Linked DNA regions of Labrys monachus. The protein of the gene in region 2 interacts with the protein of the main gene of each other region in a pairwise test. Links are inferred from orthologs where the notes say so. Each region holds a gene or a part of one and is shown on either strand. Other genes may lie near its edges.

Region 1 (14,462 bases), 5.9 Mb from region 2 along the record:
CGGCATGGGCCGAATCGGCCAGGCCGTGGCGCGCCGCGCCAAGGCGTTCGGCCTGCAGGTGCATTACCACAACCGCCATCACCTCGATGCCGCCATCGAGGCCGAGCTCGAGGCGACCTATTGGGATTCGCTCGACCAGATGCTGGCGCGCATGGACATCATCTCGGTCAACTGCCCGCACACGCCGGCGACCTACCATCTCCTCTCCGCCAGGCGGCTGAAGCTCCTCAAGCGCGAGGCGGTGATCGTCAACACCGCCCGCGGCGAGGTGATCGACGAAACGACGCTCGCCAAGATGCTCGATGCCGGCGAGATCGCCGGCGCCGGCCTCGACGTGTTCGAGCACGAGCCCGCGGTCAACCCGCGCCTGGTCAAGCTCGCCCGCAGCGGCCGCGTCGTCCTCCTGCCGCATATGGGATCGGCGACGATCGAGGGGCGCACGGACATGGGCGAGAAGGTCATCGTCAACATCCGCGCCTTCATGGACAATCACAGCCCGCCGGACCGCGTGCTGCCCAGCATGATCTGAACCCGTCCGGACGGCTTTGCGAAGCGGAACAATGGCAGGCATCACCGAAACCCTGAGGATCCTCCAGCCCCATCCCGGCCTGTTCGCCTATTATGACGGGCGGATCGCGGGGAGGCGCCTCCATTCGCCCGGACCGAACTGGCTCGACGACGGCGCCTATGCGCTGGGCATCGCCTCCTATGCGGTCGTCGACGGCGACGAGGCGCTGGTCTACGACACCCATGTCTCGCTCGACCATGCCCGGGCGATCCGCGCCCATCTCGAAGGCCTCGGCGTCGCCAGCCTGCGCGTCGTGCTCAGCCATTGGCACGACGACCATGTCGCCGGCAATGCGGTGTTCGCCGATTGCGAGATCATCGCGCTGAAGCGCACCGCCGAGGCGTTGTCGGCGCATCGGGACGAACTCGAGAAGGCCGATCCGCCGATCGCGCCGCTGGTGATGCCGAACCGGCTCTTCGAAGGCGGGCTCGACCTCGCGGTCGGGCGGACGCGGGTGGAACTGCGGCCCTTCGACATCCACAGCGCCGACGGCAATGTGCTCTGGCTGCCGGAGAGCGGCGTGCTGCTCGCCGGCGACACGCTGGAGGACACGATCACCTATGTCTCGGAGCCCGAGCATATCGACGCGCATATCCGCGAGCTCGGCCGCCTGCGCGGCTGGCCGATCGCGCGCATCCTTCCCAATCACGGCGATCCCGGCCGCATCGCCAGCGGCGGCTACGAGGCGAGCCTCATCGACGCCAACCGGACCTATCTGGAGCGCCTGCGGGCGGAAAGCGCCCGCCCGCCCGGGGAGGCGCCCGCCCTGAGGGATTTCATCGCCGGCGACATCGCCTCCGGCGCCGTTCTCTATTTCGAGCCTTACGAGGACGTCCACCGCAAGAACATCGCCGCCGTCGGGAATGCCGGCTGACACGGGATCCCGCATGCCGCGTGCGGACGAGCACGGAATTCCGTTCGTAAACGAACGATTTCAACGCCGACAGATCCGGCTGCCAAAGCCGGCTTTCCTGCTTTCCCGGTGTTGCAATGATCCTCGAAATAAGTCGGCTCGGCCTCATCCATGTCGCCGCCCTCATCTCCGTCGCCGCGCTCACCTGCCGGGACCAGATCGTGCTTCGCGCCCTGCTGGTCGCCTCGACGCTGCTCTACATCCTCTATTATTTCGTCGTGCCCGCCGTGCTGCTGTGGGATGCGGTGTTCTGGACGGTGGTCAATCTCGGCGTGAACCTGTTCATGATGGCGCAGCTCGTGCTCGCGCGGACGCCGTTCCGCCTGTCGGACGACGAGCGCCGGCTCCATGCCGCCTTCGGTGCGGTCTCTCCCGGCGAGTTCCGGGCGCTGATGAAGATCGCCGTCTGGCACCGCCCGCAGGCCGCCGAGACGCTGGTCCGGGAGGGCGCGCCGGTCGACCACGTCTATTATATCCTCGGGGGCGAGGCGCTCGTGCTCAAGGGCGGCCGCAGCCTGGCGCTGCCTTCGCCCTCCTTCGTCGGCGAGATCGGCTTCCTGCGCCGGGTTCCCGCCACGGCGACCGTCACGGTCGAAGCCGGCGCGCTCTATGTCGCCTGGCCGGCCGCGGCGCTGGCGGCGCTGCAGGCCCGCCGCCCGTCGATCAAGACCGGCCTGGATTCGCTGCTGGCCTGCGACATGGCGGCGAAGATCGCGGCCGCCTGATGCCGCAACGGGTCAGAGCAGGCCGTTGCTCTGCGCCAGGACCTTCAGGCTGGTCTGCGGCCGGGCGCCCACGTGCTGGATCACCTCGGCCGCGGCCATCGCCCCGAGCTTGAGCGAGGCCAGATGCGGCATGCCGCGGGCGAGGCCGAACAGGAAGCCGGAGGCGAAGAGATCGCCCGCGCCGGTGGTATCCACGAGCTTGTCGATGGGGAAAGCGGGCACCAGCACGCGCATGCCGCCTTCGATCGCCAGCGCGCCTTCCTCCGAGCGAGTGACCACGGCAAGGCGCACGTCCTTGGCGACCAGGCCCAGGGCCGTGTCGAAATCCGAGGTCTGGTAGAGCGATTTGAGCTCGTGGGTGTTGGCGAAGACGATGTCGACGACGCCGGTCCGCATCAGGCTGAGGAATTCGCCGCGGAAACGGTCGACGCAGAAGGAATCCGACAGGGTGATCGCCACGCGCCGGCCGGCCTTGCGCGCGATCGACGCCGCCTTGAGGAAGGCGTCCTTGGCGCCCTGCGGGTCCCACAGATAGCCTTCCATATAGGTGATCGCCGCATCGGCGACGACGTCCTCGGCCATGTCGTCGGGGCCGAGAAGATGGGTGGCGCCGAGATAGGTGTTCATCGTGCGCTCGCCGTCGGGCGTGACGAAGATGAAGCTCCTCGCCGTCGAGGGGCCGTCCGCCAGCGGCACGGTTTCGAAATGCGTGCCCTGGGCGCGCAGGTCGCGGGTGAACACGTGGCCGCCCTCGTCGTCCTTCACCTTGCCGAAATAGGCGGCCTTGCCGCCGAAGGAGGCGATGCCCACTGCCGTGTTGGCGGCCGAGCCGCCGGAAATCTCGATGCTCTGCCCCATCGCGGCATAGAGATGCTGGGCGCGCTCCTCGCTGGTCAGGATCATGGCGCCTTTGGCGAGGCCTTCGCGGACGAGGAAATCATCCTCGGTATGGGCGAACACGTCGACGATCGCGTTGCCGATGGTGAGGACGTCGAAACGGGTGCGGGACATGCAGCTCTCGAAATCAGAGCATTTCCCGTATCGGGCCTGACCGGCCCGCACGAAGAAAATGCGTCAAACAGGACATGGAGGCGTTTTCCAAAACAGGGCGGATCGGCTAACCCTCCAGCGCGCGCGGACTATAGCGGCCAAAACGATGGCGGCAAGGAAGGCCTGCAAAAGAAAGGTGCGAAGATCCGATGAGATTTCTGCGCAATGCCGCCTCGGTCGGCTTCGCCACCCTGTTCTCGCGGATATTGGGCTTCGTCCGGGACACCATGGTGGCGGCGGCGCTCGGTGCCGGGCCGGTGGCCGACGCCTTCGTGGTCGCCTTCCGCCTTCCGAGCCTGATGCGGCGGCTGCTGGCGGAAGGCGCGGTGAACACCGCCTTCGTCCCCCTTTACGGCGAGGCCGAGCAGGCGCGGGAGGGCCAGGCCTTCTCCGACGCCGTCTTCACCCAGGTCGGCCTGCTCTTCCTCGTCGTCACGGCGCTGGCCCTGCCGGCGATGCCGCTCCTCATCCGCGCGATCGCGCCGGGCTTTGCCGAAAGCGGCGGGCGGGTCGCTCTCGCGGTGGTGCTGTCGCGCATCACCTTCGCTTATTGCCTCGCCACGGCGCTGACGGTCGTCGCCTCCGCCGTCCTCAACGTGCATGGCCGGTTCACCGCCTCGGCCTATGCGCCCTCGCTCCTCAACGTCGTCACCATCCTCGCTTTGCTGGCCGCATCATGGCAGGGCTGGCGCGAGGAAGCGCTCGCCCGCCTGCTCGCCTGGAGCCTGTTCGCAGGCGGAATCGCCCAGGGCGCGCTGGTGTTCGCCGCCCTGCGACGGGCCGGCCTCGGGCTGCGATTCGTGAGGCCCCGATGGACGCCGCCCGTGCGGCGCTTCTTCCTCCTCGCCTTGCCGGGCGTCGCCGCCGGCGGGGTGACGCAGGTCAATGCCTTCGTCGGGCTGGTGGTCGCCTCGCCCGAGCCCGGCGCGGTGACCTGGCTCTATTATGCCGACCGCGTCTATCAATTGCCGCTCGGCATCGTCGCCGTCGCCCTCGGCAGCGCGCTCCTGCCCGAACTCGCCCATGCCAGCGCCATGGGCGACGAGGAGGCCGAATGCGGCCTGCTCAGCCGGGCGGCCGAATTCGCCCTGTTCCTGAGCCTGCCGGCGGCCCTGGCGCTGATCGTGCTGGCCCGGCCGATCGTCTCGGTGCTGTTCGAGCGCGGCGCCTTCCAGGCCGCCGATGCCGCCGCGACGGCCCTCGCCCTTGCCGGTTTCGCCGCCGGCCTGCCGGCCTTCGTCGGCGCCAAGGTGCTGCAGCCCCTGTTCTTCGCGCGCACGCGGATGCGCGTGCCCTTCCTCATCGGCGTGGCCGGCGTGGTGACCGACGTCGTCCTGTCCGTCGCCCTGTTTCCCGTCTGGCACCAGACGGGAATCGCCCTCGCCGCGGCGGCGTCCGGCTGGATCAACCTCGTTCTCCTCGCCGTCGCCGCCCGGTGGGAAGGATTGCTGCGGCTCGACGTGATGGCGCGCCGCCGCCTGCCGCGGCTCCTCCTCGCCGCAGGGATCATGGCGATCACCCTGTGGCTGCTCATGCCTTTCGCGCAGGCGTGGACGGATGCCGGCCTTCCCGTGCTCCGGCGCATCGCCGGGCTCGCGGTCCTGTGCGGCGGCGGGCTTGCGGCCTATCTCGCAGCCTGTCTCGTGTTCGGCGGGATCGATCGCCGGTTCGGACGGCAGGCATTGGCTTCGGAAAAGCCGCCGCCGCGATGATACGCGATTCCAATGATCAAGCGGTCCAGCGCTTCAACTGCTCGTCGGGAACGCGAAACACGCCCTTGATGCATTGAGAATTGACGACGGCGATCTGCACATGGGTCTTTTCGTAAAAGCCCGATGATGCGTAGAGCTGCTCACCTTCGATAAAAATGCCTCTTACGCTGTCTACGGCAGGAAGGCTGTTTTCGTTCAGCAGGGAATGGACCCGCCGAATGACGGCGCAGTCCAGGGAACGGCGCATCAGATCGGTGCTGTTCCGCGGAAGCGCCGTGCCGGTCATTCGCGATATGTCGACCAGGGTGGTATGGGCATCCCGGACCATTTGGATGGCGCCGAGGGTCGTCATATCAAGGCATAGTCCCAAGTCGAGGATGGCGCCTATGACTGTGGGGATCTTCACGGACGACCGTTTGCGTTTCGACAGTTCGATTGCAAAATCGAGACCGCGCTGCGGATTGGCCTCCCAGAAATAGATGCCGGGCCCTAACCAATCATAGTCGTTGTTACTGGGTCGAAAAGGCTTTCCGGCCAGAAGGTCTTCGGCAACGGCTTTATCGCACCCATGATAGCCGAGAATAAAACTCGTTGAGAGGCGATGCATTCCAGGCTATTCAGCAGAATAATTCTTGCTCAGTTTGCCCTTGGCATCAAGGATACCTTCGCGCTGCATCAATTCGAGGGCAGCCTCTTTTGTCGAGTACTTGGCAGTAAATTCCTTCGCCATGAGTCGAAAACGCTCGACATAGGCCGGCGTTCCAAATTCAGGCATATGATCAGCGCTCGTTTGGCGAGATGTTCTCTTCATGCCGCATAAGATGCTTGTTTGGGTTGCGGAGTGCAAGGTCGCATCCCAATCTCGCCTCAATAATCCACCCCGGTCAGATAGAGCCCGTGCGGCGGGGCGAGGGCGGCGCAGCGCGTGCGGTCGCGCGCCTCGAGCACGGCGACGAGATCGGCCCTGCTCCAGTCGCCCGCGCCGACCCGCCGGAGCGAGCCGACCATCGAGCGCACCTGGTTGTGCAGGAAGGAACGGGCGGCGGCGACGACGTGGATCTCCTCGCCGACCCGCATCACGTCGAGCCGGTCGAGTGTCTTCATGGCGCTCCGGGCCTGGCAGTCGGCCGAACGGAAGGTGGTGAAATCATGATGGCCGAGCAGGCCCTGGGCCGCCTCGTGCATCGCCTCGGCGTCGAGCCGCCTGCGGATATGCCAGGCACGGCGGCGCTCCAGCGCCAAAGGCGGGCGGCGGTCGATCACGCGGTAGAGATAGCGCCGCCCCCTGGCGGAGAAGCGGGCGTCGAAATCGTCCGGCATCTTCTCGGCTGCGAGGATGGTGACATAATCGTCCGACAAGGTGAGATGGGCGTTGAGCGCGTCGCGGACCCGGTCGCCGGTCCAGTCCTTGCGCAGCATGACGGACGCGACCTGTCCGGTGGCGTGCACGCCGGCATCGGTCCGCCCGGCGCCCTGGATGCGCAGGGTCTCGCCGGAAAAGGCCAGGATCGCTTCCTCGATCGCCTGCTGCACGGAACGGCCATTGGCCTGGGCCTGCCAGCCGACATAGGGCGTGCCGTCATATTCGATCAGGAGCTTGTAGCGCGGCATGCGGCGAACTTGGCTGCGTGGGGTGGTGCCCTCTACGCCAAGAAGGGGCGAGAGTCACGCGGGGCGCCGGCTGTGCGATCCTCGTACCGGCGCGGTGGCGGAGCGCCGGCCGGTCAGGGAACCGGCCCGTCGAGGACCGCGCCCTTGGCCAGCGCGGCGCCTTTCAGAAAATCGGCGGCGTTCATCGGCGTCCTGCCGGCACGCTGGAGCTGCAGCAGCTGGACGGCGCCGTCGCCGCAGGCGATCGTCAGGGCGTCGTCGAGCACGGTGCCGGCTGGGCCATGCCCCTGCGCCCGATGCGAGCGCAGCACCTTCACGCGCTGCGGGCCCTGGCCCCAGTCGGCCTCGAACCAGGCGCCGGGGAAGGGCGACAGGCCGCAGATCTGCCGATGCACCACGTCGGCCGGACGCGTCCAGTCGATGCGGGCCTCGGATTTCTCGATCTTCCTGGCGTAGGTCACGCCTTCCTCGGACTGGGGCGTGAAGGTGAGGGTGCCACGCGACAGCGCCCCGAGCGCCCGGGCCATCAGGTCGGCCCCCAGGATCGACAGGCGGTCGTGCAACTCGCCCGCCGTCATGTCGGGCTCGATCGGCACGGCGTCGGCGAGCGCCACCGGGCCGGTGTCCAGCCCCTCTTCCATGCGCATCACCATCACGCCGGTCCGGCTGTCGCCGGCCATGACGGCGCGCTGGATCGGGGCGGCACCGCGCCAGCGCGGCAGCAGCGAGGCATGGAGGTTGAGGCACCCCTCCGCCGGCGCGTCGAGCGCCGCCTTCGGCAGGATCAGGCCGTAGGCGACGACGACCGCGACATCGGCGGCGAGGCCGCGGAAGGTCGAGAGCGTCTCTTCGTCCCGAAACGTCCGCGGCGTGAACACCGGGATGCCGAACCCCTCGGCGAGCCTGTGCACGGGGGAGGGCATCAGGGCCATGCCGCGGCCGGCGGTGGCCGGCGCCCTCGTATAGGCGGCGACCACGTCGTGGCCCTGGTTGATGATCTCGGTCAGCACGGGCCGGGCGAAGTCGGGCGTGCCCATGAAGACGATGCGCATGAAGCTCAGTCCGCTGCCGGGTGCGGCGCCTGCCGCTCGCGCTTCTCGCGCTTGGGGAAATCCGGCGTCGTGCCCTGCTTGGCGGCCTTGGTGAACTTGCGGATCACCATGTCGCGCTTGAGCTTGGAAATGTGGTCGAGGAAGAGCACGCCGTTGAGATGGTCGATCTCATGCTGGAGGCAGGTCGCCAGCAGCCCCTCGGCCTTGATCTCGTGCTCCTTGCCGTCGCGGCCGACATAGGCGACGCGGACCTGGGCCGGGCGCTCGACCTCGGCGTAATAATCGGGGATCGACAGGCAGCCTTCCTCGTAGACGTTGCGCTCGTCGGAGGACCACAGCACCTGCGGATTGATGAAGATCTGCGGGGCGCGTGCCTCGTCCTCCTTGGCGAGGTCGATGACGAGGAGGCGGCGCGGCACTGCGACCTGGATGGCGGCGAGGCCGATGCCCGGCGCGTCGTACATCGTTTCCAGCATGTCGTCGGCGAGCGAAAGCAATTCCGCGTCGACGCGCTCCACCGGATCGGAGACGAGACGCAGCTTGGGATCGGGAATAAAGATGATCGGTTTGATGGCCATGTCAGGCAGATAGGGTGAGGCGGGCGGGGCGTCAATGCGAAAGCGGGCGGGAGAGCGGACATCCTGCCCGCTCTCGAAGGACAAGGCTGCAGAACCGGGCCTCGCGGACCGGATTCCATCGCCGATTCACCGCTTGCCTCCTCTGCAGGGCTTCATGACGAAGAGCGGACAGGAGGGGTCGCGCTCCCTTTCTCAATCCGTCACCGTCATCACCTGCCCGCGCCGCTCCGGGCTGAAGCGGATGACCGCGATGAGCGCCACCGCCACGATGCCGATCACCACGGCCTGGACGTAGCCGTAATTATAGCCCGGCTGCTCGGCCAGCCAGGACTGGAAGCGGCCGTTATAGGAGGCCAGGAAGTTGCCGGCCTGGTAGACGAAGCCCGGCAGCGTCGCCCGAACCGCCCCCGGCACCAATTCGTTGAGATGCGCCGGCACCACGCCCCAGGCGCCCTGTACGCTGATCTGCATGACGAAGGCGCCGATCGCCAGCATCACCGGCGTCGAGCCGAAGGACCACAGGGGAATGGCCGGCAGCGCGATGAGCGAGGCGATGGTGATGGCGTTGACCCGGCCGATGCGTTCGGAGAGGAAGCCGAAGAACAGGCCCCCGACGATGGCGCCGATATTGGCGACGATGCTGATCCAGCTTACCGTGGCGTGATCGAAGCCGTGCTGCTTCTGCAGGAAGGTCGGATAGAGGTCCTGGCTGCCGTGGCTGAACAGGTTGAACAGCATCATCAGCACCACGGCATAGAGGGTGATGCCCCAATTGGCGCCGATCGTCTTCACGATGCCCGGCTTGGGATGCTTGCGGCCTTCGGTGAAGGCGGGCGATTCCGGTACATGCGAGCGGATGAACAGCACCATGAGGGCGGGAATGATGCTGAGCAGGAACATGAAGCGCCAGTCGACCGTGTAGCCGGCGATCTGCTTGCCGTAGATCAGCCCATAGACGACCGCGGCCAGGAGATAGCCGGCGGGATAGCCGCATTGCAGGATGCCGGAGACGACGCCGCGGGCGCGCGGGGGGATCGACTCCATGGCCAGGGCGCTGCCGAGGCCCCATTCGCCGCCCATGGCGATGCCGAACACGGCGCGCAGGATGAGGAAGGTCGTGAGGTTGGGCGAGAAGGCGGCGAGCGCGCCGATCACCGAATAGCTGACGATGTTCAGCATCAGGATCGGCTTGCGGCCGAAATGGTCGGCGAGGCGCCCGAAGAAGAAGGCTCCCACCCAGCGCATCGCCAGCGTGAGGAACAGGGCGTAGGCGACGTCGGGCACCCCGACCTGGAATTCCTTGGCGATGTCGATGAGGAGAAATGTCAGCAGGAAGAAATCGAAGGCATCCAGGGTCCAGCCGAGAAAGGCGGCGATGACGGTCTTCTTCTGTTCCGTGGTCAAATTCAACGGCGTTTCTCCCCCGGTCCGCGATCCCTTGGCGATGGCGGCGCATGCCTGTGGGCCGGCTCCGAAACGAGCTCGTCGCGACGAGGCGAGTCGGGCGAACCGGCCCCGCCATCAAATATCCGAAAGGCTTGAAGCGCCAGCAAATAATGCGCGCCCGCGGCAGGGCCGGAACGGCGTCCGGCACCCCGATCGAAGACCTCAGACCTCTCCGGTCTTGTGCTCGAACAGGCAGATGTCGCGGATGAGGCAGGTGGGGCAGGCCGGCCTCAGCGCCTTGCAGACATAGCGTCCGTGCAGGATCAGCCAATGATGGGCGTGGCGGGCATAGGCGGCCGGCACCGCCTTCTCCAGCGCGAGCTCCACCTGGAGCGGGTTCTTGCCCGGCGCGAGCCCCGTCCGGTTGGCGACGCGGAAGAGATGGGTGTCGACGGCGATCGTCGGCAGGCCGAAGGCGATGTTGAGCACGACATTGGCCGTCTTGCGGCCGACGCCGGGCAGGGCTTCGAGTTCTTCGCGCGTCTGCGGCACCTCGCCGCCATGATGGTCGATCAGGTCCTGCGACAAAGCGATGACGTTCTTCGCCTTGGCGCGGTAGAGCCCGATCGTCTTGATGAAGTCGCGCAGGCGCTCCTCGCCGAGGGCGACCATCGCGGCGGGCGTGTCGGCGACCCGGAACAAGGGGCGCGTCGCCTTGTTGACCCCCGAATCGGTGGCCTGCGCCGAGAGGACGACGGCGACCAGCAGCGTATAGACGTTGACGTAGTCGAGTTCCCCCTTCGGCTCGGGCAGGGCTTCGGCAAACCGCCTGAACATCTCCTCGATCGAGGCGGGGGGAAGGGCGGGGCGCAGGGCGCCGGCGGACGCCGCGGCGGCGTTGGCCTTGGCCTTGCCGCGCGGCTTTGTCGCTCCGGCAGGGGCGGGAACGGCGGGTTTTGGAGTCTGGCGGCTGGGCATGAAACGGTTATAGTGAGGGACCATGACCAGCGGCAACCCGAAAGCTCCGATGGACGAGCCCGTCTTCGATGCGATCCTCTCGCCGCATCGCTCTCTCGGGCCGCTCGGCTTCCGCAATCTCCTCATCGCCGTCGGCACCGCCTCGACGCTTCTGAGCATCCCCTTCTACATCATGGGCGCCTGGCCGGTGATCGGCTTCTTCGGCGTCGATGTCGGCCTGCTCTATGTCATGTTCAAGATCAACTACCGCGGCGCCAGGCTGCGCGAGCATGTGCTGATGACCCATGCGCTGCTGCGGCTCTCCCGCATGGACCGCGAGGGGCGGACGCGCGAATGGAGCTTCAATCCGCGCTGGGTCCGCCTTCAGCGGGACGAGCACGAGGAGTTCGGCGTGATGCGCCTCGCTTTGGTGCAGCGCGGCCGCGAGGTCGAGGTCGCCCGCTTCCTCGGCCCCCGCGAAAAGGGCGAATTCGCCAGGGCCTTCACGCAGGCGCTGTCGATCGTGCGCCGGGGGTAAGGGCGGGCGGCGCCCGTGAGGCGCCAGCCGGGAACCTACTCCGCGGTGTGCCGGTCTCCCGACCGGCACTTTTCCACCCTCGCCGGCTTCCGGAGTGGTCACGTCCCGGCGAGGGGAAGGGCGGACAGGATGTCCGCGCTCCCGGGGAGGGCGGTCCGGTTCAGCCCTTCAGTTCCTTCACACTCGCGATCGTCGTGTCGGGGTTCAGCGTGTAGACGATCGGCACGCCGGTATCGAGTTCGCGCTTGACGATCTCCGCGCCGCTGAGGCCTTCCAGCGCCATGATGAGCGCCCGGAGCGAATTGCCGTGCGCGGCGACCAGCACGGCCTTGCCCGCCATCACCTGGGGCTGGATGCGATGGATGTAATAGGGCAGCACCCGCGCGGCGGTATCCTTGAGGCTCTCGCCGCCGGGCGGCGGCACGTCGTAGGAGCGGCGCCAGATATGGACCTGCTCCTCGCCGAATTTGGCGCGCGCCTCGTCCTTGTTGAGCCCCGACAGGTCGCCATAGTCGCGTTCGTTCAGCGCCTGGTCGCGGATGGTCTCAAGCCCGCTCTGGCCGAGATCCTCCAGGATGATCGCTGTCGTGTGCTGGGCGCGCGACAGGGCCGAGGTGAAGGCGATGTCGAAGGTGATGCCGAGAGCCTTGAGCCGGCGGGCGGCCTCGTGGGCTTCGGCGATGCCCTTCTCCGTGAGGCCTGGGTCCCGCCAGCCGGTGAAGAGGTTCTTCAGGTTCCAGTCGCTTTGGCCGTGGCGGCAGAGAACGAGCGTGGCAGTCATCGAGGCAATCCCGTTGCAGATCCGATGCTGCGGTTCTAGCCGCGTTCTCCGGCAAATGCACTTGCCGTTTGCAAAACAGCCCGTGCGATCGGTCGCAGGCCGTATTATGGTTGCGCCCCATTGCATGATTGAAACCGAGGCAGGCGATGACCGTTCTCGAAACCGACGATCCCGTGCCGGGAGACGCCTATTCCTGCGACGCCATCGAGATGCAGATCGTGGCGCGGTCGCGCGACCTCGGCGGTTTCTCCGTGCGCCGCGCCTTGCCGAGCTCGCGCCGGCGGCTCGTCGGCCCCTTCGTCTTCCTGGACCATTTCGGCCCGTCCATCTTCCGCCCGGGCGAAGCCTTCGACGTCCGCCCCCATCCCCATATCGGCCTGTCGACGGTGAGCTATCTGTTCGACGGCGCGATCGTGCACCGCGACAGCCTCGGCTATGCCGAGACGACCAAGCCGGGCGAGATCAGCCTGATGACGGCCGGCAAGGGCATCGTGCATTCCGAGCGCACGGGGCTGGAGGATCGCCAGCGCGGCTTTTCGATGCTCGGCCTGCAGGCCTGGGTGGCGCTGCCGAAGAGCCATGAGGAGGGCCTGCCCTCCTTCGAGCATTACGAACAGACGAAGATCCCCGAGCACAGCGCCGAGGGCAAGACCGTGCGCGTTCTCATGGGCTCGGCCTATGGCCTCGTTTCGCCCGTCCGGCAGGACTGGAGCACGCTCTATGTCGACGTGGCGCTGGAGCCGGGCGCGAGGCTTCCGGTCGACGCCGAGACGGAGGAGCGCGCCATCTATGTCGTTTCGGGCGAGATCGACCTGGCCGGCGACCGCTTCGGCGTCGGCTCGCTGCTGGTCCTGCGGCCCGGCGACGCGCTGATGGTCACGGCGGTGACGGCCGCCCGCCTGGTGCTGGTCGGCGGCGCCACCATGGACGGACCGCGCCACATCTGGTGGAATTTCGTGTCCTCCTCCAAGGAGCGCATCGAGCAGGCCAAGGCGGACTGGAAGACGGGCCGGTTCGAGACCGTGCCGGGCGATCCCGAATTCATCCCGCTGCCGGACTTCTGAGGGATGATGAGGGCGGTTGCGGGGAACCGGCGAGATTTCCACAGTCGTGGCGAGAGAAGGGATTGGGGGCAGGCCCACTTTGCTCGACACGGGCCTGCTGTCTCGACCCCCACGCTTCTATTCCCTCCCCGCAACGGGGAGGGATGCGGCCATGTTGCGCTTCAATTCCCTGAACTAGCGCGCATGGGCGAGACGCCTGCTCGTCCTCGCCGCCCGCACGACTTTCCGGACGGCATCGTGTTCCCAGGGGGAGGCGCTTCAATGCCGCCCGTCGCTCCCCGCCATGACTGACGGCAAGCCCGCCGGACCGCTGCGCTATGGCTGGACGACCGGGGCCTGTGCCGCCGCGGCGGCTAAGGCCGCCTATGCGGCGCTGCTGACCGGCGAATTTCCCGACCCCGTCCGCATCACCCTGCCGCGCGGCGAGATGCCGGCCTTCGCCCTCGCCGCGCATGAGCTGCGTCCCGGCGAGGCGAGCGCCGCCATCGTCAAGGATGCGGGCGACGATCCGGACGTCACCCATGGCGCGCTGGTGCGCGCCACCGTCAGGCCGGGCGCGCCCGGTTCGGGCGTGACCTTCCGGGCCGGCGAGGGCGTCGGCACCGTGACCAAGGCGGGCCTGCCGCTGCCCGTGGGGGAACCCGCCATCAATCCCGGGCCGCGCGGCATGATCGCGGCCGCCCTCGCCGAGGTGGCGCAGGCGACGGGCGCCGGCGGCGACGTCGAGGTCACCGTCTCCATTCCGAACGGCGAGGCGATCGCGCGCAAGACCCTGAACGGCCGGCTCGGCATCGTCGGCGGCCTGTCGATCCTCGGCACCACCGGCATCGTCGTGCCCTTCTCCTGCTCGGCCTGGATCCACTCCATCCATCGCGGCATCGACGTCGCGCGGGCCGCCGGCCTCGACCACATCGCGGGCGCGACCGGCGCGGCTTCGGAGGCGGCCGTCGCCAGGCTCTTCGGGCTCGAGGAGGCGGCGCTGATCGACATGGGCGATTTCGTCGGCGGCATGCTCAAATATATCCGCGTCCATCCCGTGGCGCGGGTCACCGTGGCCGGCGGCTTCGCCAAGATCACCAAGCTTGCCCAGGGCCTGCTCGACCTGCATTCGCGCGCCGGGGCGGTGGATTTCCGCTGGCTGGCCGAGCGGGTGCACGAACTCGGCGGCGACGGCGGGACGGTCCATGCCGTCTCGCAGGCCAATACCGCCATCGAGGCGCTGGAGATCGCAGCGCGTGCCGGCCTCGCCTTGCCGCAGCTCGTCGCCCGCCGGGCCCATGACACGGCCGCCGCGGTGCTGCGGGACAGCGGCGTCGCCCTGGATATCGCCGTGTTCGACCGCGACGGCAGGCTGCTCGCCTCGGCGGGCGGCGCGCCGGCCGCCTTTTCGTCTCAATTGCCCATATAGGTGATGATGCAGTTGAGATATTTCACATAGGAGCCGGTGCCGGTCGTGCGGCTGACGACGCCGGCCGTGCTGCATTTGTCCTGGATGCGGTCGGAGGGCGGCGACTGCCAGATGGCGTG
Region 2 (14,453 bases):
TCGAAACAGCACGGAGCATGGTGATAGCCCGCCGGTGACAGAATAGCGAAAGGCCGGGCGGCCCGCCCGGAATGAAATCAATGCGCGAGTGGCTGAAGCGCGAGTAGTTGCCCCGCCGTTTGCCGGTCCGCGGCGAACGAGACTCGCCAGGACGGCGAAGACGGAGCAGTTCATCATGGGATTCCGACGTGGCACAGCGACGAGGTTGCCATGTCGAGTTGTGGCAAAAGCCTGGAACAAATCAAAGTTTTATTTGAGCAGAAACTCAATATTTCGCGAATGAAAGAATAAACCCGCGGATCATGCATCCGCAGGTTGTATTCCATGTATCGATCATTCGGCCGGGATAGGGAATCTGCGGGCCCTTATTGACCCGGAGACCCCTTGATCAGCTTGGGCAGCAGGCCCTTGCGCTTGGCCTCGTAGTAATAGCCGCTGGCATAGAGCCGCATCGCGCGGTCCTGGTTGCCGCCGGCGACCTTGTAGGCATTGGCCAGATAGGCCGCGCCATAGGTCAGATTGACGTCGGGATCGAGCAGGCCTTCGGGATTGCCGCGATAGCCCATGCCCCGCGCCGTATCGAGGCGCATCTGCATCAGGCCGACGAAGGGGCCGTGGCGCAGATGCGGGTTGAAGCCGCTTTCCCGGGCGACGATGCGGCGCAGCAACGTCTCGGGCACGTGATAGCGCGTCGCGTGCTTGCTGATGAGGGCGTCCACCTGCGGCCGGCCGGCCGGACCGGCAGCCTGCTTATGCGGTCCGTCGCCATCCTTGGACGGGGTCGACGGCAGCGGCATCATCGGGATGCTGCCCGTTTCGAGGACGTCGTTCTGCGGGGCCGCCACGCTTCCGGTCAGCGAGGCGAAAACCGCCGGCGTGGGGGTCTTGAGGGTCGGCACCACCGCGGCAGCGGCGAGTTCCTTCGGCCGGGCGGGCGGCAGCGGCGGGGCGTGCGGCGCCGCCGCGGCGCTCTTCTCGCCGGCCACGGCCTGCTTCGGCCTGACGGGGCCTTTGGCGCCGCCCTTCGGCGCCTCCGGTTGCGCCGTGGCCGGCACGGCATCGTCCGCCCGGGCGTCCCTTGCCATGCCGATGGTGCAGGCGGCGGAAAGACCGAGGGCGAGGCATCCCGCCGTCAGGCTCCGCACGGCTGAGGCCGGGGCCTTCAAGGATTGAGCCCGCCGTCGTCGACGTCGAATTTGACGCCCTGGGCCAGCGGCAGGTTCAGGCCGTAATTGATGGCGCTGGTCTGGCGCCGCATATAGGCCTTCCAGGCGTCCGAGCCGCTCTCGCGGCCGCCGCCCGTCTCCTTCTCGCCGCCGAAGGCGCCGCCGATCTCGGCGCCGGACGGGCCCATATTGACGTTGGCGATGCCGCAATCGGAGCCCTGCGCCGACAGGAAGCGCTCGACCTCGCGCATGTCGGTGGCGAAGATCGAGGAGGAAAGGCCCTGCGGCACGCCATTCTGCAGGGCGACCGCCTCGTCGAAGGCGCGGTATTTGAGGACGTAGAGGATGGGCGCAAAGGTCTCGTGGACGACCGGTCCGGCCTGCGCCGGCATCTCGACCAAGGCCGGGCGGACGTAATAGGCCTCGGCCGGTCCGGCGTCGGCGATACGCTCGCCGCCATGCACCGTTCCGCCGGCCTCGGCAGCCGCCTGCAGCGCCTGCTGCATGGCGTCATAGGCGGCGCCGTCGATCAGGGGCCCGACGAGCGCGTCGCCGGTGACGGGATTGCCGACGGAAATCGAGGCGTAGACCACGCGCAGCCGGCCGACCAGCGCGTCATAGACCTTCTCGTGCACGATCAGGCGGCGCAGCGAGGTGCAACGCTGGCCGGCGGTGCCCATCGCGGCGAAGGCGATGGCGCGCAGGGCGAGGTCCAGATCGGCTGACGGGGTGACGATCGAGGCGTTGTTGCCGCCGAGCTCCAGGATCGAGCGGCCGAAGCGGCGGGCGACCCGCTCGCCGACCTTGCGCCCCATCGCGGTCGAGCCGGTGGCGGAGACGACGGGCACGCGCGCATCGTCCACCAGCGTCTCGCCGATCTCGCGTCCGCCGAGGACGAGGGTGAGCAGGCCGTCGGGCACGCCGCCGAAACGGCGGGCGGTGCGCTGGAACAGGGCCTCGACGGCGAGGGCGGTGAGCGGCGTCTTCTCGGAGGGCTTCCACACCACGCTGTCGCCGCAGACGAAGGCGAGGGCGGCGTTCCAGGACCACACGGCCACGGGAAAATTGAAGGCCGAGATCACGCCGACGACGCCGGCCGGATGCCATTGCTCCATCATGCGGTGGTCGCCGCGCTCCGAGGCGATGGTGAGGCCGTAGAGCTGGCGGGACAGGCCGGTGGCGAAGTCGCAGATGTCGATCATCTCCTGCACTTCGCCGAGGCCTTCGGAAATGATCTTGCCGACCTCCAGCGAGACCAGGCGGCCGAGCTCGGCCTTGGCGGCGCGCAGCTCCTCGCCGAGCAGGCGGACGAGCTCGCCGCGCTGCGGACCGGGCACCTTGCGCCAGGCTTCGAAGGCGGCCTGCGCCCTGCCGACGGCGGCGGTGACCTCGGCCGGCGTCGCCTCCGCGACCTCGCCGATGACCTCGCCGGTGAGCGGCGTGCGGACGATGCGCGAGCCGCCCGAGTAACGTTCCGCCGGCACGTCCAGCCTCGCAAGAAGCCCGCGAATTTCGGCAGCAAAACCGGTGTTCGACTCGCCCTGGGAAAGGGTTTTCAGCATAGATGCTCGTCTCTTATCAATATGTTCCGGGCACGCTCATACCCTTTTTGCATGGGTGCAGGCTAGCCCGGTCTCCGAAGACAGGCAAGAGCAGCCCCGGACTGCTTTGGTACGCGGCGTAAGTCCTTGAGAAATCAAGAGATGCGGGATCCTCCCAGGGGAGGGCGGCCCGGCGGTATCCGTCGCCCCGGAGGGGAGGCCGATCGCTGCGGCAGAATCAGCCGGGGAAAACCGCGCCGGCGGGATCGGCTCGCGGCGTCCGGCAAAAGCGGGCGTCGGGCGGGCGCCGGGGAGGCCGGCGAGGAGGTCCGTCGTCATGGCGGGTTCCGGGTCATTGCGGTGCGGACCCTAGGCGGAAAGATATGAACAATTCGTCGCCGCATCGGCCCTGCCGGACGGTCAAGTCCGTCACGTGAGGTCCGTCAGGCGAAGTTCATGGGATCGATGTCGATCTCGAGCGCCAACTGCCCGGTCGGCTTGGGCGCGGCGGCGAGCCAGGCGCGGATATAGTCCTGCAGGGCGAAGTCGCGCGGCGCCTGCAGGATGAGGCGCATGCGGTGGCGCCCGCGGATCACCGCGATCGGCGCCTCGGCCGGGCCGAGCACGCGCAGCGCCGCGTCGAAAGGGGCGGCCTTGGCCAGCAGGCGGGCGAAGGTCTCGGCCTTGGCGCGGTCCTCGTCGAGGATGGTCAGCGAGGCCATGCGGCCATAGGGCGGCAGGCCGGCCTGCGCGCGGATGGCGATCTCGCGGGCATAGAAGCTCTCCTTGTCGCCGGAGATCAGGGCCTGCATCACCGGATGGCCGGGATCGTAGCTCTGCAGCAAGGCGCGGCCCGGCTTGTCGCCCCGCCCGGCCCGGCCGGTGACCTGCCCGAGCAGCTGGAAGGTGCGCTCGGCGGCGCGCGGATCGCCGGTGCCGAGCCCGAGATCGGCGTCGATGACGCCGACCAGGGTCAGGTGCGGAAAATTATGGCCCTTCGCCACCAGCTGCGTGCCGATGACGAGGTTCGCATCGCCCCGCGCCACGGTCTCCAGCTCCTGCTTCAGCTTTTCGGTGCTCGCGAACAGGTCGCTCGACAGGATGACGGTATGGGCCTGCGGAAACAGGCCCGCCACTTCCTCGGCGATGCGCTCGACGCCCGGCCCGCAGGGGGTGAGCGTGTCCTCCGCCTCGCAGCTGGGGCACTGGCGCGGCACCGGTGCGGTATGGCCGCAATGGTGGCAGACCAGGCTCTTGCGGAAACGGTGCTCCACCAGCCAGGCGGTGCAATGCGGGCACTGGAAGCGGTGGCCGCATTTGCGGCACAGCGTCAGCGGGGCATAGCCGCGCCGGTTGAGGAAGAGCAGGGCCTGGTCGCCGGCGGCGATCGTCTCACGCACGGCCTCGGCGAGGCGGGGGGCGATGAACCGGCCGCGCTCCGGCCCGCCGCTGCGCATGTCGATGGCGGCGATCGCAGGCAGGCTGCGGCCGCCGAAGCGTTCCGGCAGGATGAGGTGGTCGTAGCGGCCGCGGTCGGCATTGACCCGGCTTTCGATGGAGGGCGTCGCGGAGGCCAGCACGACGGCGGCATCGACGAGACGGGCGCGCACCACCGCCATGTCGCGGGCATGGTAGCGCGGCCCGTCCTCCTGCTTGTAGGCGCTGTCGTGCTCCTCGTCGACGACGACGAGGCGCAGGTCCGCGAAGGGCAGGAACAGCGCCGAGCGGGCGCCCGCGACCACCGCGACCTCGCCCTTGGCGATGCCGTGCCACAGCCGGGCCCGCTTGTTGGCGGCGACGCCCGAATGCCATTCGGCGGGCCGGACGCCGAAGCGGGCGGCGAAACGGTCGAGGAACTGGTTGGTGAGCGCGATCTCCGGCAGCATGATCAGCGCCTGCCCGCCCTGGCGCACCGCCTCGGCCACCGCCTCGAAATAGACCTCCGTCTTGCCGGAGCCGGTGACGCCTTCGAGCAGGGTGGCGGCGAAGCGCCGGGCGGCGACCTTCTGCGTCAGGTCGGCCGCGGCGCGGGCCTGGGCCTCGCTGAGGCTGGCGGCGGCGAAGTCGAGGTCGGGCATGCGGGCGGCCGGCTCGGGCGGCAGGGCCACCGGCGTCACGGCGCCCGCATCGACCAGGCCGTCGATCACGCCGGGCGAGACGCCGGTCGCCTCGATGAGGGCCTTCTTCTCATGGACGAAGCCGTCCGCCAGATGGCCGAGCACGCGCCGGCGGGCCGGCGTCAGGCGTTCGGGCTCGCTGCCGCCCAGCCGGTAGCCGAGGCGCGGTTTTTCCGGCGGCAGTTCGGGCGCCCGCAGCGCCATGCGCATCACCATGCCGCGCGGCGTCAGCGTCCAGTTCGACACCCATTCGATGAAGCGGCGCATGTCCTCGCGCAGAGGCGGCACGGCGAGCCGCTCCTCGACATATTTGAGCCGGTTGGAGGAGGCCGGCAGCACGCCGTCGCCGTCCCAGACGACGCCGACCGTCTCGCGCGGGCCGAGGGTGACGCGCACGACGTCGCCGGGCATCAGCACATTGCCGAACGGGACGCGGTAGCTGTAGGTGCGCTCCAGCGCCACCGGCAGCATGATTTCGACGACCTCGCCCGGATTTGCCATGGGGGTTAGGTCGGGGAGGACGCCGAGTCTGTCAAGGTTTCCTCCCGGGAGCGCAACGTCCTGGGAGCGCGGGCGTCCCGCCCGCCTCTTCCTTCCGCTTCCGCTCACGATACGGATGAAGGTGGGTGATAGTGGTCCGCCGCTTTCGGCACCGATGCTGTTTCCAAGAGCGGGCGGGACGCCCGCGCTCCCGGGATGTCCGCGCTCCGGCAAACCTTGCGCCCTCCCGCCCGCTCGTCTAATCACGCGCAAGTCCAATCCGAGGTGATGATCATGGCCACGCAAAAGCTTCTCCTTCTCCCTGGCGACGGTATCGGCGTCGAAGTGATGGCGGAGGTGAAGCGCCTGATCGCCTTCCTCAACAAGACCGGCCTCACCGCCTTCGAGACGGAAGAGGATCTCGTCGGCGGCGCCGCCTACGACGCCCACGGCAAGGCGATCTCCGACGCGGCGATGGGCCTCGCCCAGGCCGCCGATGCGGTGATGTTCGGCGCGGTCGGCGGGCCGAAATGGGCCGACGTGCCCTATGCGGCGCGTCCCGAAGCCGGCCTGCTGCGCCTGCGCAAGGATCTCGGCCTGTTCGCCAATCTGCGGCCGGCCGTCTGCTATCCGGCGCTCGCCGACGCCTCCTCGCTGAAGCGCGAGCTGGTCGAAGGCCTCGACATCATGATCGTGCGAGAGCTCACCGGCGGGGTCTATTTCGGCGAGCCGAAGGAGATCGTCACACTGGAGAACGGCGAGAAGCGCGCCGTCGACACCCAGGTCTACACCACCCACGAGATCGAGCGCATCGCCCGCGTCGCCTTCGACCTCGCCAAGGTGCGCGGCAATCTGGTGCACTCCTCGGAAAAGCACAACGTCATGAAGTCCGGCGTGCTGTGGAAGCAGGTCGTCACCGCCGTGCACAAGGCCGAATATCCCGAGGTGAAGCTCGAGCATATCCTGGCCGACAATTGCGGCATGCAGCTGGTGCGCACGCCCAAGCAGTTCGACGTCATCGTCTGCGACAACCTGTTCGGCGACATGCTCTCGGACGTCGCGGCGATGCTGACGGGCTCGCTCGGCATGCTGCCTTCCGCCTCGCTCGGCGCGACCGATCCGACGACCGGCAAGCGCAAGGCGATGTATGAGCCGGTGCACGGCTCGGCGCCGGACATCGCCGGCCGCGGCCTGGCCAACCCGATCGCGACGCTCGCCTCCTTCGGCATGGCGCTGCGCTATTCCTTCGGCCTCGCCGAGGCGGCCGACCGCCTCGACGCGGCGATCGCCGCCGCGCTGGACGAGGGCCTGCGCACCAAGGACATCGCCTCCGCCGGCCAGAACGCCGTCTCGACCAGCGAGATGGGCTCCGCCGTGCTGAAGGCGCTGGAACAGGCGGCGTAGGATCTTCCGCCCGGCCGGGCGGGTTGGAGGGTCGATCACCGATCGACCTTCCTGGAAACGCCGGGCGTGCCGGAAGGGAAGAGGTCGATCGGTGATCGACCCTCCCATCGCGTCCTTCTTCCGAAGAGCGCCCGGGAAGAGCCTTGCCTCCGGCGCGTTTTCTTGGCACCCATGCCGCATGGTTTCTCCCCGCCCGCCCTCCTTCATCCGGACGTTCCTGGCTACGGAAGCGGCAGGCGGCGTGATCCTCATGGCGGTGGCGGCGTTGGCGCTCGCCGTCGCCAACTCGCCGCTGAGCGGGGCCTATTTCGATCTGCTCCATCTTCATATCGGCGGCCTCAGCCTCCTGCACTGGATCAATGACGGGCTGATGGCCCTGTTCTTCCTGCTGGTCGGCCTGGAGATCAAGCGCGAGGTGCTGAAGGGCCAGCTGTCGAACTGGCCGCGCCGGGCCCTGCCGGGCGTCGCCGCGCTCGGCGGCATGGTGGTGCCGGCGCTGGTCTTCGTCGCGGTGAACTGGCACCAGCCCGAGACGCTGCGCGGCTGGGCCATTCCCTCGGCCACCGACATCGCCTTCGCCCTCGGCGTGCTCGCTTTGCTCGGCTCCTACGCGCCGGCCTCGCTCAAGGTGTTCCTCACCGCGCTCGCCATCATCGACGATCTCGGCGCCGTGCTGATCATCGCGCTGTTCTATACGGCCGGGCTCGACGGGCTCGCGCTGGCGGGCGTCGGCGTGGTGCTGCTGGCGCTCGCCGCCATGAACCGGTTCGGCGTCGTTTTCCTGCCCGCCTATCTCGCCCTCGGCGCGGTGCTGTGGGTGCTGACGCTGATGTCGGGCATCCACGCCACGCTCGCCGGCGTGGCGCTCGCCTTCGCCATTCCGCTGCGCGGCGCGGCGGGCGGGGAGAAGTCGCCGCTGCACCGCCTCGAACACGGCCTGCATCCCTGGGTGACCTTCCTGATCGTCCCGGTGTTCGGCTTCGCCAATGCCGGGGTTTCCCTGGCCGGCCTCTCGCCCGCCCGCCTGGCCGACCCCGTCACGCTCGGCGTGGCGCTCGGCCTGTTCGCCGGCAAGCAGGCGGGCGTGTTCGCTTTCGCCGCGCTGGCGATCCGCGCCGGATGGGCGGAGCTGCCGCATCGGGCGAGCTGGGTCCAGCTCTATGGCGTGGCGCTGCTCTGCGGCATCGGCTTCACCATGAGCCTGTTCATCGGCGGCCTGGCTTATGCCGACACGCCGCTGCTGCTCGACGAGACCAAGATCGGCGTGCTGCTGGGCTCGGTGCTCTCCGCCGTCGCCGGCGCCATCCTGCTCCGCTTGGCGCGGCCGGCCGCCCGGCGCAGGCTTTGATTGCCAGCGTGGCGTGCGGGTGATATGCCAGCCCGCCGTCTCCCGAGGGGGACAGGCTTATCGAGGAGAAGGACGAAAACAGTGGGTTACAAGGTCGCCGTCGTGGGCGCCACAGGCAATGTGGGCCGCGAAATGCTGAACATCCTGGCCGAGCGGGCCTTCCCCGCCGATGAAGTGGTTGCTCTGGCCTCGCGCCGCAGCCTGGGCACGGACGTTTCGTATGGCGACAAAACGCTGAAAACCAAGGTCCTCGACAATTACGACTTCTCCGACACCGACATCGCGCTGATGTCGGCGGGCGGCGACATCTCCCGGGAATGGTCGCCGAAGATCGGCGCGCAGGGTTGTGTCGTCATCGACAATTCCTCGGCCTGGCGCTACGATTCCGACGTGCCGCTGATCGTTCCGGAAGTGAATGCCGACGCCGTCGCCGGCTTCACCAAGAAGAACATCATCGCCAATCCCAACTGCTCCACGGCGCAGCTCGTCGTGGCGCTGAAGCCGCTGCATGATCGCTTCGGCATCAAGCGCGTCGTCGTCTCGACCTATCAGTCGGTGTCCGGCGCGGGCAAGGAAGGCATGGACGAATTGTTCGCCCAGACCAAGGCCATCTACGTCAACGCCGCGGTCGAGGAGAAGAAGTTCCCCAAGCGCATCGCCTTCAACGTCATCCCGCATATCGATGTCTTCATGGAAGACGGATATACGAAGGAAGAGTGGAAGATGATGGTCGAGACCAAGAAGATCCTCGACCCCAAGATCAAGCTGACGGCGACCTGCGTCCGCGTGCCCGTGTTCATCGGCCATTCGGAGGCCGTCAACATCGAGTTCGAGAAGCCGGTCACCGCCGAGGAGGCGCGCGATATCCTGCGTTCGGCGCCGGGCTGCCTCGTCGTCGACAAGCGCGAGCCGGGCGGCTACATCACGCCCTACGAGGCCTCGGGCGAGGATGCGACCTATATCTCGCGCATCCGCGAGGACATCACGGTCGAGAACGGGCTGGCGATGTGGATCGTCTCGGACAATCTGCGCAAGGGCGCCGCGCTCAACGCGATCCAGATCGCCGAGGCGCTGGTGAACCGCAAGCTGCTGCGCGCCAAGAAGAAGGCGGCCTGACCGCCACCAAGACCGGATGCGGCCGGCAGGCCGCATCCACGCCGGATCGGCGCGGGGCGGGAGCGCGGACATCCTGTCCGCATCCTATCTTTGCTTAGAGGACCGGCGTTTCCAGGAGCGGGCGGGCGACATGGCAAGCCATGCGCCGGGATGTCCGCTCCGCCGGGGATTTCATGTCAGCCGTCGACTCCACACCCCGTCCGGCCCTTTCCTCGCCGGTGCTGGCCGCCCTGTTCGTGCCGCTGTGGTCGACAGGCTTCGTCACGGCGCGGCTGGTGGCGCCGCATGCCGAGCCGCTGACCTTTCTCGGCCTGCGCTTCGGCGCGGCGGGCCTGCTGCTGGCGATCTACGCGCTCTATCGCGGCGCGCTCTGGCCCGCGACGCTGCGCGGCTGGCTCGACGCTTTCGTCGCCGGCATGCTGATCCACGGGCTCTATCTCGGTGCCGTGTTCTGGTCGGTGGCGCATGGCCTGCCCTCCGGCATTTCGGCCCTGGTCGCGGGGCTGCAGCCGCTGCTCACCGGCCTTCTCGCCAGGCCGCTGCTGGACGAGACGGTGACGCCGCGCCGCGCGGCGGGCATCGTGGTCGGCGCCCTCGGCGCGGGGCTGACGCTGCTGCCCAAGCTCGGCGCCGCCGGCGAGGGCGGCATCCCCACCTGGCCGCTCGCCGTCTGCACCTTCGGCATGGTCGCCATCACCTTCGGCACCATCTGGCAGAAGCGGCGCGGGCGCGGCGCCGACCTCGCCACCAACACCGCGATCCAATATGCCGGCGCGCTGGCGCCGATGCTGATCGGCATCGCCCTCACCGAGCGCGGGCATTTCGACGTCGCGGCGCCGGCCGCGTGGGCGGGCCTCGTCTGGTCGGTGTTCGGCATGTCGATCGGCGCCATCCTGCTGCTGATGGTCCTGATCCATCGCGGCGCGGTGGCGCAGGTCGCCTCGCTGCTCTATCTCGTGCCCGGCGTGTCGGCGCTGATGGCCTGGGCGATGTTCGGGGAGGCGCTGACGCCGGTGCAGATCGCCGGCCTGCTGGTGGCGGCGCTCGGCGTGGCCATCGCCAACAAGGGGTGAGCCCCCCGGGGACCGCAGGCTTCCAGCCTGCATCTTCCTGAAGCGTCGAGGTTCCAAGAGCAGGCTGGAAGCCTGCGGTCCCGGGGGTCAGCCCCAGTGGTAGATCCAGTATTGCCGCTTGCTGGCGGGGTCGACGAAGCCGTCGCGGCTGCCGCTCTCGATCCGGTCGCCCTTCTGAAACATGCGGCAGCGGCCGCTCGCCAGTTCGGCGTCGGCCTGCCGCTGGAAGCCGGCCCCGGCACTGTGCAGGGCCTGGACGCTGTCCCGGTTGCGGCAGGCGAGGGTGTTGCGGTCGAGCGAGCGCACGGTCGGCACCGGCGGCTGCACCGTGCAGGCGGCGAGCAGAAGGAGGGCGAGGACGGCGGGGGCCTGGCGAAGCATGGTCTCTCCGTGAAGGGGGAAGCGGCGCTCAGGCCGAAGCCGGACGATGGCAGCACACGCAGAGCTTGTTGCCGTCGGGATCGCGAAAATAGGCGCCGTAATAATCCGCATGATAGTGCGGACGAAGGCCCGGCGCACCCTCGCAAATGCCGCCATGGTTAAGGGCTGCCCGATAGGCCCTGTCCACCGCGGCGCGGTCCGGCGCCAGCAGCGCCGTCATCGTGCCGTTGCCGGCGGTCGCCGGCCCGCCGTCGAAGGGGCGTCCGATCAGGACGATCGGCCGCGCTCTGCCGGCCTCGATCCAGCCGGCCCAGGGGCGGGCATCGTCGCGGAATTTGAGCGTGAAGCCCAGTTCGTCCATCACGGCGGCGTAGAAGGCGAAGGATCGGGCGAAATCGTCGACGCCGAGGAAGACATGCGAGATCATCGCCTCACTCCGGCGTCACCGTGCTCAGGTCCTCGAAGCGGCTGAACAGGGCCATGTCGTCGCGGTGGATCATCTCGGTGGGGCCATGCCAGCCGAGGATGTCCTCGATGCTGCGGCTCTTCTTGCCGGTGATCTGCGCGGCGTCGCCGATGTCGTAGGCGACGAGGCCGCGGCCGATCTCGGCGCCGGAGGGATCGCGGATGACGACGGCGTCGCCCTGCGAGAAGGTGCCCTCGACGCGCTTCACGCCGGCCGGCAGCAGGCTCGCGCCGTTGCGCAGCGCCTTGGCCGCGCCGCTGTCGACATGCAGCGTGCCGCGCGGCTCGAGATGGCCGGCGATCCATTTCTTGCGCGCCGTCACCGGATTGGACGCGGTGAGGAACCAGGTGCAGGGGCCGCCCTTCTCGATCTGCGTCAGCGGCGCGTCGACCTTGCCTGAGGCGATCACCATCGTGGTGCCGCCGCCCACGGCGATTTTGGCCGCCTCGACCTTGGTGCGCATGCCGCCGCGCGAGAGCTCCGAGCCGGCATCCCCGGCGATGCTCTCGATGGCCGCGGTGATGCGCTGGACGACGGGGATGAGCGTGGCCGCCGGATCGAGATGGGGCGGCGCGGTGTAGAGCCCGTCGATGTCGGAGAGCAGCACGAGGCAGTCGGCGCCCGCCATGGTGGCGACGCGCGCGGCCAGGCGGTCATTGTCGCCGTAGCGGATCTCGGTGGTGGCGACGGTGTCGTTCTCGTTGACCACCGGCACGCAGTTCATTTCGAGCAGCTTGTCGATGGTGCGCCGCGCATTGAGATAGCGCCGGCGTTCCTCGGTGTCGCCGAGGGTGACGAGGATCTGCGCCGCCGTCAGGTTGCGCGCGCTCAGCGTCTCGGCCCAGGCCTGCGCCAGCGCGACCTGCCCGACGGAGGCCGCGGCCTGGCTCGCCTCGAGCGCGAGCGGGCCCTTGGGCAGCTTCAGGATGGTGCGGCCGAGCGCGATGGCGCCGGAGGAGACGACGATGATCTGCGCCCCGCGCTCGGCATGGCGGGCGAGGTCGTCGACGAGCGACATCAGCCAGTCGCGGCGAAGGCTTCCCTTCGCCTGGTCGACCAGCAGCGAGGAGCCGATCTTCACGACGATACGGCGAAAGGAACTGAGTTCGGGCATGGCGGTGTTCTGTCGTTTCGGGGATGGGCATCCCCGCCGGCGGCACTGCAGGCGAGGGATGCCCGGCGCGGGGCGGCCGCTGTCCTGCCGCCGGGCCGGGATCATCGCCTAATAGGGTATAAAGCATTCGACAAGCCCTAATCGGGGCCGATCGGGCTTGCGAGGGCTGCGCAGTCGCTCCATGCTATTGTCATACCAGTGGAGAGGATGAGTCGCGGATCGCGGAGGCTCTGCCGCTGATCCGCCAAGATCACGCGATCGTCGGAGCCGGGCGGCGGATTTCCCTCGCCCTTGCGAATCGCACCCCTGGATAGGGAAGGAACGTTCGATGACACGCAGCGCTGGCCGTGCTCGCATGGGGCCGACGCAGACCCGTCACAGCCGTGCTGCCTCCCTGATCGGCCAACGCATCGTCGCGGGCGAATGGTCGGTCGGCATGGCCCTGCCGACGGAAGCGGATCTGTCCCGGGAACTCGACGTCTCCAGGGCCTCCCTGCGCGAGGCCATCAAGCTGCTCGCCGGCAAGGGGCTGATCACCTCCACGCCGCGGCGCGGCACCATCGTGCAGCCCCATTCGAACTGGAACCGGCTCGATGTCGACGTCCTCGTCTGGCAGACCTCCGGGGGCGCCACCAAGAGCTTCGTCAAGGACCTGTTCGAGCTGCGCCGCATGATCGAGCCGGAAGCGGCGGCCCTGGCGGCCGAACGCGCCGGCCCGGCCGAACGGGCGGAGGTGGCGGCGACCTTCCACGCCATGGAGAGCGCCGAGGACGTGCAGGCCTCGATCGACGCCGATCTCGCCTTCCACCGCGCCATCGTGAGAGCCGCCAACAACGTGCTGCTGGCTGCGTTCTCGCCGGCCATCGAAGCCTCGCTCGCGGTTTCCTTCACGGTCTCCCGCGCCGGCCGGATCCAGCCTCATATCGTGCCGCTGCACCGGGCCGTGGCGGAGCCGATCATCGCCGGCGATGCCGCCGCCGCCCGCATCGCCATGAACACGCTGCTCGATCGCTCCGAAAGCGACGCCGCCAGCGTGGCCGTCGACGACAGGGCCGCCCGGTAGGCGGGCGGGCCGCCCTGCGCCGCCACGGATCGTTGCCGGCAGGCGATTTGTGAACGGCGGGGCTCAAAATTTGGCTTAATCTTAACCGCTATGGGATTTGGTCGGCCACCGTCGCTTGAAAGCGCCGGGCCGAAGAGCGTATGGAGACGCCCGATTGAACCAGCGAGCCAAGGCCTGCTTCTCCCCGGCGCGCATCGACGCAGGGCCCCGCGCCCGCCAGGCCCTCCCATGAAGATCTGGATTACCGGCAGCGCCGGCTTCATCGGCTTCCATCTCGCCGGGCGCCTGCTCGGCGAGGGGCATCTCGTCACCGGCATCGACGGTCTCACGCCCTATTACGATCCCGGCCTCAAGCGGGCCCGGCATGCCCTCCTCGAACGCTCCAACGCCTTCCGGCCGCATATCTTCATGCTGGAGGATCGCGAGGCCCTCGGCCGGCTCGCCGCCGAGGATCCGCCCGAGGTCATCATCCATCTCGCCGGGCAGGCGGGGGTGCGCTACAGCCTCGAAAACCCGCGCGCCTATGTCGATTCCAATCTCGTCGGCCTGTTCAACCTGATGGAGGTGGCGCGCGAGGCGCAGGTCCGCCACTTCCTGTTCGCGTCGACGAGCTCGATCTACGGCGCCAACGCGTCGATCCCGTTCCGTGAGACGGACCGGGCCGACCAGCCGCTGACCCTCTATGCCGCGACCAAGAAGAGCGGCGAGGGCATGCTGCATTCCTATGCCCATCTGTGGTCGATGCCGGTCACCTGCTTCCGCTTCTTCACGGTGTACGGTCCGTGGGGGCGGCCGGACATGGCGACGTTCAAATTCGTCGACGCCATCGAGGAGGGCCGCCCGATCGAGATCTACGGCGAAGGGCGCATGGAGCGCGACTTCACCTTCATCGACGATCTCGTCGAGGCGATCGTCCGCCTCGTCCCGCAGGTCCCCCGCATCGGCGAGCCCGCCGGGCCCGCCGGGCTCGATTCGCTGTCCCCCGTGGCGCCGCACCGCGTCGTCAACATCGCCGCCGGCCGCCCGGTCGGCCTCCTCGACTTCGTCGAGGCGATCGAGACGGCGATGGGCCGCAAGGCGATCCGCCGGATGCTGCCGATGCAGCAGGGCGACGTGCCCCGGACCTTTGCGAGCGCCGAACTGCTGGAGGCGCTGACCGGATACCGGCCGTCGACGGAACTGGC

What was found.
Region 1: the proteins of J3R73_RS31090 (region 2) and def interact in binary tests that used the Escherichia coli proteins (3 or more experiments, as listed by UniProt). The link is inferred for Labrys monachus from one-to-one orthologs.

What each region holds. Positions count from the first base shown.
Region 1 is NZ_JAUSVK010000001.1:919,909-934,370, forward strand. The notes cover bases 6,424-9,323. They hold def (peptide deformylase), read right to left. Parts: upstream 8,210-9,323; coding sequence 7,637-8,209; downstream 6,424-7,636. Other genes in these bases: truA (tRNA pseudouridine(38-40) synthase TruA), read right to left, coding at 6,424-6,579; fmt (methionyl-tRNA formyltransferase), read right to left, coding at 6,693-7,631; J3R73_RS04115 (MFS transporter), read right to left, coding at 8,402-9,323. Also shown: J3R73_RS04065 (2-hydroxyacid dehydrogenase), read left to right, coding at 1-529; J3R73_RS04070 (MBL fold metallo-hydrolase), read left to right, coding at 561-1,442; J3R73_RS04075 (cyclic nucleotide-binding domain-containing protein), read left to right, coding at 1,559-2,206; J3R73_RS04080 (adenosine kinase), read right to left, coding at 2,219-3,217; murein biosynthesis integral membrane protein MurJ, read left to right, coding at 3,406-4,968; J3R73_RS04090 (hypothetical protein), read right to left, coding at 4,985-5,575; J3R73_RS04095 (hypothetical protein), read right to left, coding at 5,582-5,743; more of truA, read right to left, coding at 5,836-6,423; more of J3R73_RS04115, read right to left, coding at 9,324-9,619; nth (endonuclease III), read right to left, coding at 9,818-10,573; J3R73_RS04125 (DUF2244 domain-containing protein), read left to right, coding at 10,596-11,090; J3R73_RS04130 (2,3-bisphosphoglycerate-dependent phosphoglycerate mutase), read right to left, coding at 11,251-11,871; J3R73_RS04135 (pirin family protein), read left to right, coding at 12,018-12,935; J3R73_RS04140 (cobalt-precorrin-5B (C(1))-methyltransferase), read left to right, coding at 13,219-14,343; J3R73_RS04145 (hypothetical protein), read right to left, coding at 14,328-14,462. UniProt on the Escherichia coli protein: Removes the formyl group from the N-terminal Met of newly synthesized proteins. Requires at least a dipeptide for an efficient rate of reaction. N-terminal L-methionine is a prerequisite for activity but the enzyme has broad specificity at other positions.
Region 2 is NZ_JAUSVK010000001.1:6,819,285-6,833,737, forward strand. What follows is about bases 7,264-10,154. They hold J3R73_RS31090 (aspartate-semialdehyde dehydrogenase), read left to right. Parts: upstream 7,264-8,137; coding sequence 8,138-9,172; downstream 9,173-10,154. Other genes in these bases: nhaA (Na+/H+ antiporter NhaA), read left to right, coding at 7,264-8,056; J3R73_RS31095 (DMT family transporter), read left to right, coding at 9,346-10,154. In the rest of the region: J3R73_RS31065 (transglycosylase SLT domain-containing protein), read right to left, coding at 366-1,145; amaB (L-piperidine-6-carboxylate dehydrogenase), read right to left, coding at 1,163-2,728; J3R73_RS31075 (primosomal protein N'), read right to left, coding at 3,151-5,325; leuB (3-isopropylmalate dehydrogenase), read left to right, coding at 5,599-6,708; more of nhaA, read left to right, coding at 6,887-7,263; more of J3R73_RS31095, read left to right, coding at 10,155-10,245; J3R73_RS31100 (hypothetical protein), read right to left, coding at 10,333-10,626; J3R73_RS31105 (VOC family protein), read right to left, coding at 10,655-11,053; proB (glutamate 5-kinase), read right to left, coding at 11,058-12,206; J3R73_RS31115 (FadR/GntR family transcriptional regulator), read left to right, coding at 12,535-13,269; J3R73_RS31120 (NAD-dependent epimerase/dehydratase family protein), read left to right, coding at 13,498-14,453.